One region of the Cronobacter muytjensii ATCC 51329 genome, then DNA from elsewhere that is predicted to be linked to it. Evidence: riboswitches for the same ligand, from Rfam matches in the RefSeq annotation. Region 1 holds a riboswitch; the other holds the start of a gene.
The links. Region 1 has a riboswitch for thiamine pyrophosphate ahead of thiB (thiamine ABC transporter substrate binding subunit). Riboswitches for the same ligand answer to the same signal wherever they lie in the genome.
Positions count from the first base shown of each region.

Region 2: it holds a riboswitch for thiamine pyrophosphate, as region 1 does, so the genes downstream of both, thiM (hydroxyethylthiazole kinase) here and thiB (thiamine ABC transporter substrate binding subunit) in region 1, are expected to answer to the same signal.

Region 1 is NZ_CP012268.1:3,275,474-3,279,684, reverse strand. Features, by position in the region: gene thiP (thiamine/thiamine pyrophosphate ABC transporter permease ThiP) at 1-1,337, opposite strand, end outside; gene thiB (thiamine ABC transporter substrate binding subunit) at 1,313-2,296, opposite strand; TPP riboswitch at 2,329-2,430, opposite strand; gene sgrR (HTH-type transcriptional regulator SgrR) at 2,466-4,130, opposite strand.
Region 2 is NZ_CP012268.1:1,134,288-1,138,498, reverse strand. Features, by position in the region: gene fbaB (class I fructose-bisphosphate aldolase) at 1-314, opposite strand, end outside; gene thiD (bifunctional hydroxymethylpyrimidine kinase/phosphomethylpyrimidine kinase) at 460-1,260, opposite strand; gene thiM (hydroxyethylthiazole kinase) at 1,247-2,044, opposite strand; TPP riboswitch at 2,078-2,174, opposite strand; gene AFK63_RS21150 (hypothetical protein) at 3,428-4,211, shown strand, end outside.

The DNA.
Region 1 (4,211 bases):
CCACGTATCTCAAGCGACGCGCAGAGCGCGCCATAACGCGCGGCGATATCGCGCATCGGGTTATCCAGCACTTTCAGGGCGTAGGGGATAGCCATCAGCGCGTTGGTGAAAATCACTATCGCGTCGGCGCGCGCTGGCAACCCGACAGTGGCGTTCAGCAGCAGGAAAAAACCGGTCGCCAGCACGATGCCCGGCATGGCGAGGATCAGCACGCCGCAAAGCTCCAGGCTCTGCCCGGCGAGACGGCGGTGTCGCAGGTAAAGCTCGCGGGTGCTCCAGAGCAGCATCATGGTCAGGATGACGCACAGCAGGCCCGCGCAAAGCGCGATGCGCAGCGATGTCCAGAGCGCGCGCCACAGCGCCGGGTCGGCCAGCGCGTGCCCCATGTCGCCGCGTAAGCCATCCACCAGCACCGCCAGCAGCGGCGGCAGCAACAGCAGCAGCGCGGCGGTAATTAATAGCGCGTCGGTCAGTTTGCTGCGCCACGAATCTTCCGGGTTGCGCCAGCCGCGCACCAGCGTCGCGCCCACCGGGATCGCTTTACTAAGACGCTGGCTCAGCAGGATCAGCGACAGGCAGCAGCCCATCTGGAGAATCGCGAGCAGCGCCGCGCGTCCCGGGTCATAGTCGTAACTCAATGCCTGGTAGATGGCGAGCTCAATGGTAGTGGCCTGCGGCCCGCCGCCGAGCGCCAGTACCGTGGCGAAGCTTGCGAAGCAGAGCATAAAAATCAGCGCCGCCACCGGCGGGATCTGGCGGCGCAGCCAGGGCCACTCCACCAGCCGGAAAAAATCCCAGCCGCGCATGCCAAGCTGGGCGGCCAGCTGGCGCTGTTCGCCGGGGATCTGCGTCAGGGTCTGGTACAGCAGGCGGGTCGCCATCGGCATATTAAAAAAGAGGTGCGCCAGCAGAATGCCCTGCAGGCCGTAGGGCGAAAAAGACCATTCGATGCCAAGCGCCGCGCAGAGCGCGGCCAGCCAGCCGCTGCGCCCGTAGACGCTGAGCAGGCCGAAGATCGCCACCAGCACGGGCAGGATCAGCGTCATGGCGCACAGGCGCAGCAGGGTTCGCCGCCCCGGAAAGCGGCGGCGATAGAGGGCGCGGGCAAGAGGAATGGCAGGCACGACGGAGATCAGGGCCGAGAGAAACGCCTGCCAGAAGGAGAAGCGCACCACATGCCACAGATAGCTGTCGTTCAGCAGGGCGCGGGCATCGGTGTGCGGCGCGTGCGTCCAGAGCGCCGTGAAGGCCGCCAGCGCCACCGCCGCCATCAGCAGGGCGGCGATGAGGCCGGGCCAGAGCCAGCCCGGTGTTAGCGGCTCACGGCGCGTTGCCATTCGCTCGTCCATTGGGCGCGCTGCGCGGCCACGTCCTCAGAGGTAAATTGCAGCGAGGTGTGCGGTTTCGTCAGCGCGTTGAAGCCCTCCGGCAGCGTGACAGCCGCGACCGGATACATCCAGTTGCCGGTCGGGATCGCGTTCTGGAAACCCGGTGAAACCATAAATTTAAGGAATTTTTCCGCCAGTTCCGGCTGTTTGCTGGCGGCGGTGCGCCCGGCGACTTCCACCTGCAAATAGTGGCCTTCGCTGAAGTTCGCGGCGGCGTAGTTATCTTTTTTCTCTTCAATGATGTGATAAGCCGGCGAGGTGGTGTAGCTCAGTACCAGATCGCCTTCGCCTTTCAGAAACAGGCCATAGGCTTCGCTCCAGCCCTTCGTGACGGTGACGGTTTTCGCGGCGAGTTTTTGCCAGGCGTCCGGCGCTTTGTCGCCGTAGACTTTCTGCATCCAGAGCAGCAGGCCAAGCCCCGGCGTGCTGGTACGCGGATCTTCATAAATAACGCGCCATTTCTGATCGCTTTCCACCAGCTCTTTCAGGCTTTTCGGCGGGTTTTTCAGCTTGTTTTTGTCATAGACAAAGGCGAACCAGCCGTAGTCGAACGGCACGAAGGTGTCGTTGTTCCAGCCGCCCGGGATGTTGACGTCACCGGCCGGAACGCCGCTTTTCGCAAACAGCCCGGTCGCGGTGGCAGCCTGGAGCAGGTTGTTGTCGAGCCCCAGCACCACATCAGCTTTGCTGTTCTTGCCTTCCATACGCAGGCGGTTGAGCAGCGACACGCCATCTTCCAGCGCCACGTATTTCAGCTCACAGCCGCACTCGGCTTCAAAAGCGGTTTTGATTTTCGGGCCAGGACCCCATTCGGAGGAGAAGGAATCGTAGGTGTAGACGGTCAGTACGGGTTTGGCGAAAACCGGGACGGCGACCAGCGCCAGCAGCGGAAGCAGTTTTTTTAACACTTTGCACCTTTATCAAATGGGGGCAAAGGATTTTGAGCAGTAGCCTCAAATCCCTTCGCCGGCGTTATCCGGATCAGGTTCGACGGGTATTATCTCAGCGCGTCGGTTTTCCGGCGGCACCCCGTTGAGAACGGCCCATTGTAATGATTTGCGTAATGTTGCGAAAGGGTTACGGCTCGGGCGGCGCAAACCAGGCGGATTTAAAATCAAACCAGCCGAGCGTATTCATCCGTACGCCGCGCATGCTGCGCTGGCCCTGTAACATCAGCCAGTGGTGGATAAGCGGTAATATGTCTTGCCGCTCCAGCATTGTCTGGCACCACTGCGGCAGGTTAAGCGCGCCGGTGCGCCAGCGCTGCGCGTCGCCCTGCCAGTCGAGCGGGATACAGCGCTGGATAAGCGGCACTTCGCACAGCTGCGCGAACAGCGAGAAATCAAGCGGCAGCGTGAAATTGGCGCTGTTCAGCCACAGATCGCTGGTTATCTCTCCCTGATACCACTCCTCGTAGCTCACTTCACGCAGCTCCAGCTCAACCTGTTCCTGCGCCAGAATATCGCGCAGCAGCGCGCCGATTATCCGGTTCTCGATGTGATCGCCATAAAACGTGAGCGTCAGGCGCTCCAGCCCGGCGGGCTTTTGCGCCTCCAGAATTTGCGGCGCGTGGTGCCAGCGCGGCAGCAGGCCGTAGGCCGGGAACCAGATGCGCTGATATTGCGGCGCGGCGCGATGCAGCAGGCGCGCGGGCGTGAACAGATGGCTTACCCAGCGCCGTACCTGCGGCATCGCGCCGACGCGCGAGCGGGAATCAAACAGCAGGTAGTAGCAGCCCTCTTCGAGACGGCTTTCGACGGCTTTTTCTTCCGGCTCACGCGTCGGACCCTCAAGCTGAACGGCGCAGCTTAACTCTTCGCCGATTTCAGGCAGTACCCAAAAATTCACTTCGTCAATAAGCGCCCGGTAGCCGAAATAGTCGTCGAAGGCGTGGATTTTCAGCTGCGTACTATTATTGCGTACCACCGCGTAGGGGCCGGTACCGACCGGCTGACTGGCGAATTTCGGCAGATCCGGCCATTCGCGTGGAAGGATCATCGCCGGTACGCTGCCGAGTAGCCACGGCAGCCAGTCATCCGGCTCGCTCAGGTGAATATCAAGCGTCCAGGCGGTAGGGGAGACTATCTGACGGAGATGCGCGTAAAGCGGCAGGGCGCAGATGCGTTGCAGCGAGCTGATGACATCGAGCATGTCGAGTTCGCGGCCATGATGAAAATGAATGCCGGGGCGCAGAAAAAAACGCCAGTGAAAAGGGGAAATACGCTGCCAGTGATGAGCAATATCCGCTTCCAGTTCCCCGTTTTCCTCGTTTATGCGCGTCAGCCCGCTAAAGATTTGCCGGGCGATATGGGTCTCTGAGCGGCGCAGCGCGCTGCCGGGCAGCAGGTTTTGCAGCGGGCGGTAGTAGAGCACGCGCAGGATATGACGCCCCTGACGGAAGCTACGGCCAAGATGCGAGAGCAGCATCTGACGCACGGCGGATTTGTCGCCAACGATCTGCACCAGCTGATCGATCCGGTCCTGCTCCAGCAGATCTTCCGCCCGCTGCTGCTGAAGCGCGAGCCCGGTATAGAGAAAACGCAGCCGCGAACGCTTGCCGCGCCCGGCTTCGGCGTCCCAGGTCAGCCAGCCGCGCGCCTGCATCGCGTTCAGCAACGTCCGCATATGGCGACGCGAACAGTTCAGCAGATCCGCCAGTTCATTGAGCGTGGTTTCCTGGGGCTTGCCGTCGCAGCATTGCCACAGGCGGATGAATTGCTGTTGCAGACGACCTGAAGGCATAAAAGGGGAACTCCTGCGGGAAACTCATCAATTTAATATTCCCTATATTACGGCAATACTTCTCTTCGATGAAAGCGGAGG
Region 2 (4,211 bases), 2.1 Mb from region 1:
CCCGCTTCAATGGCCAGCTCGACGATGTTTTTCGGGTCGAAATACATCGGGTTAGCTGCGAACGACGCGCCCGCCGAATGCTCGACGCCCTGATCCACCGGCAAAATAGAAAGATAGCCGGTGCCCGCGAGGCGCCCGGTGTTATAGAGAGTCTGCATATTTCGCAACACCGCCGGAGGCCGGTTGTTATCGATCATTACGCGATCGACATAATCCGGCCCTGGCAGATAAAGCTGGTCGGAGGAAATGGTCGTACAGCGGTGCTGTAACAGGCTATCGGCATCGTTGCCGAGCAACTGCGCAATATCAGTCATCATACGCTCCCGTAATTGTCGGCGGACGACGCCCGCCGGACGAAAAGATCCTTACCCACCCGCTAACCGGGCAGTCTAAGCCTGGTACTGAATAGCACAGATTGCCAGACCTGAGCGCATTTTCAGTTTATTCTGCTGGCACGGTTCACCACCATGCATGAAAATGATGGACAGGCCCGATCCCCTCCCCTACTTCCAGACTATCCGCCTGTTGCAGCGCTTTTGTCAGCCACGCTTTCGCCGCCGTCACGGTTTGGACCCAGTCATAGTGGCGTGGGTACAGCGCCGCCAGCGCGCTGGAGAGCGTACAGCCGGTGCCGTGCGTGTTTTTCGTCGCCACGCGCGGCGCAGTAAAGCGCGTGGCGCCGTCGCGGGTAAAGAGCCAGTCCGGGCTTTCGGCATCATTGAGATGGCCGCCTTTCATCAGCACCGCGCCGCAGCCGAGCGCCAGTAACGCCTCGCCCTGCTGGCGCATCTCCGCCTCGCTGCGGGCGTGGGCGGTATCAAGCAGCGCCGCCGCCTCCGGCAGATTTGGCGTGATAATCGCCACCTGCGGCAGCAGCCGTTCACGCAGCGTACGCACCGCCGACGGGCTCAGCAGCGGATCGCCGCTTTTCGCAAGCATCACGGTATCCAGCACGATATTGCGCACCCGGTAGCGCGAGAGCCGCTCCGCCACGGCCTCAACCACGTCCGTTTCGGCCAGCATGCCGATTTTAGTGGTGTCGATACGCACGTCGCTTAGCACCGAATCGAGCTGGGCGGCGACAAACGACGGCTCAATGCGGTACACGGACTGCACGCCGCGCGTGTTCTGCGCCACCAGCGCGGTGATGACCGAGGTGCCATAAGCGCCCAGTGCCGAAAAGGTTTTCAGATCCGCCTGGATACCCGCCCCGCCGCTCGGGTCGGTGCCAGCGATAGTCAGCGCGTTAATGCGTTGCATGGTGACCTCCGAACGCCTGCGCATGCAGGCTGTCGAGCAATGCGGACGCGAAACTGCCCGGCCCCTTCGCGACAGCAAGCGCCTGTTCGCCCGCGCGCTTCATCAGCCAGCAGGCCGTCGCGACATTCTCAAGACGATCGCCCGGCAGCGCACAGCAGGCGGCCACTACCGCCGAGAGCGCGCAGCCGGTGCCGACCACGCGCGTCAGCATCGTGGTGCCGCCGTTGACCGCCAGCATACGCTCGCCGTCGGTGATGTAATCGACCTCGCCGGTCACCGCGACGACGGCGCCGCTGCGACGAGCCAGCACAGCCGCGGCTTCACGGGCGTGATGCGCGCTCTCGGTGGCATCAACGCCGCGTCCGCCACGGCTCACACCGGCCAGCGCGAGGATTTCCGATGCGTTCGCGCGGATAGCCGCGGGCCTTTGCGCCAGAATCTCATGCGCGAAGTCCGTGCGAAGCGTCAGCGCGCCGACCGCGACCGGGTCGAGCGTCCAGGGCGTTCCCGCCGCACGGGCGCTGTCGATAGCCGCGCGCATTCCCTGCTGCTGCGGGCGCGTGAGCGTACCTAAATTAATCAGCAGGGCATCGGCGATGGCCGCGAACTGCGCGGCTTCGTCGGCATCCACAACCATTGCGGGCGAGGCGCCCAGTGCGAGCAGGACATTAGCCGTGAAATTTTGCACCACATCATTAGTGATGCAATGAACCAGCGGAGCGTGACGGCAAAGTTGAGTGACAACAGGCGCGGCATGGGTGCCGCAAAGCAGGTCAGAAGACATGATTCTCTCCTGCCAGGCGCGAAGACGGGATACCGGACAGGCATCTGACTTCCCTACGCTGGCATTATCCAGATCAGGTAATACGGGTATTTCTCAGCCTTCACGCAGAAGGGCACCCCGAGTCAAATCAATTACAAAACAATGAGTTACACACAAACAAGTTGTAAGTTCTTAGTGTAACCGGGGCCGTAGGCAGGGTGCAAGATTTTTCGATTTATCACAGCAGTTATCACACTCGAAATAGCTGCATCACGTAATCAAGCGCTTTAATGAGTTCATCCGCTTGTATTCCGCTTAGGGTGTACAAAGCGTAGGAAAGTGGTCATTGTCGCAAGCTTCCAATTACTGGCCCTGTCCGGCATTGCCTTCTTCACGCAAGACAGGAGCAAAAGACAAACAACGCCAGTAAAAGGGAGAAAATACTAAAGACCAAAAACGTCACAACATAACCGTATAAGCAAGGTTTTCAGATTTGCCAGAAACTTATGTTGATATTCTTGATGTTCCAGACTTAACTAATGCTTTAGCTGCGTTCTTTTTACGTGCCAGGTTAATAATATATATTTATTGGGTGTCATTGCTTCAATCTCCAATATTAAATTGGGAAGTAATTAATTTACTATAGCCTTAGCTCAGGAAGAGCAAGCCAACCCCCTGACGGGGGTTTAGTTAGCTTTCGCGGGAGCCTGGAGGGGCGCAACGCTCCCCGTATAACTGCTGTGTTAAGCGATGCTATACATAGCTAAGGCTATAAAACATCAATTTTAATACCGATATAATCATTACAATAACGTTAAATTTAAATATTAGAGCAGTATTTCCCTAAAACATTTCCTATACCTAAGAAACTTACAGTTTCCTACAAGCTTCACTCTAAGAACAACAGACCGCTAGTAGAAGAAGAGGGAAAGAAAGTAGTATATGAAAATTATTAACCTTTCTTTGGCCTTCCTTATCGGTTCTCTTTTAATGTTCTTCCTCTTATCGTCACTCTCATACTGTGGTTTTTTAAAGCCAGAGCGCTAACAACTCTACATCTTACCTCTGTGCATATGGACGATCACACTACCAATATGTATTTATCTGCTATAAACGCATATCGTTTTTATAAGGTATTTTAATAACGTACTAGTAAACCAAGTATATTGAGAATAGAAATCACCATCGTTAATCCAGCTTTGTCTTTCATTCGAAATATCTTTTCAATACTTCTCGTTTTTAATACAACGAAATATTCATCAACCAATACTTTTTGTGATCTACGTCAAAATTGTAATCGTTTCCATACGGGATAGTTCGCTTCATAAATTAAGTGCGTTTCTTTAATAGAGACAAAGCCTGTTTAAGGCGCTTGCAAGCGAAACCGCTTTCAATAAATCAATAATGTTAATGGTGATGGTTAAAATGAAAACTTCAAATGTGAAAACTGTAGTTGCTGTTGCTGTACTTGGCGCTATCGCGGCTTCATCTGTTAATGCCGCTCAAACTCAATACGGCTACGAAACTGTAAGCGCTAATGCTTCACAGCTTAACGCGCAACTGAATCATATCAGCCGTTTTAACAGCGCCATGAATCAGGCTGATAACGCTCCTGATTCTGTTTACGCTCCGGCTGGTCATGCTCATGGGGTGTTGTATCCTGTATTGGCTCCGCATAAAGTTCCGACTGCTGCACCTGATGCTATTCCGGGCAAACAACCGATGCCTGCCATTGTTAAACACGATCCGAATGGCATCCCTGTACCGTCTAAAATTCCTGCCTATAACAAAGCTCCGGCTCCGCTGGCTATCTACGGCACACCGTCTAAGATGCCTGTTCCTCCGGCTCATATGGCTATCCCTCAGCCACTGCCGCAAGCTACTCCTGACAAAATGCCTGTACCGCTTAAAGTTGTAGCTCCTGCACCACTGGCTATCTATGGCGCTCCGGTTAAACAGCAACAAGCACCAGTAATGCAAATGGTTAACCTCACTCCAGCTAAACAACCTGTAGCCACGCCAACTAAATTACAAGTTGAAGTCATACCGGTAAAACAGAGCTATGTAACTGATAAAGTGATTACAGACACTATCAACCCTGTTACGCCATATACTAATAATGAAGTAATAACCAATGTTAATAAACCGACACATGTTATTACTCCGGTAGCTGCTCCGGCTCAACTGG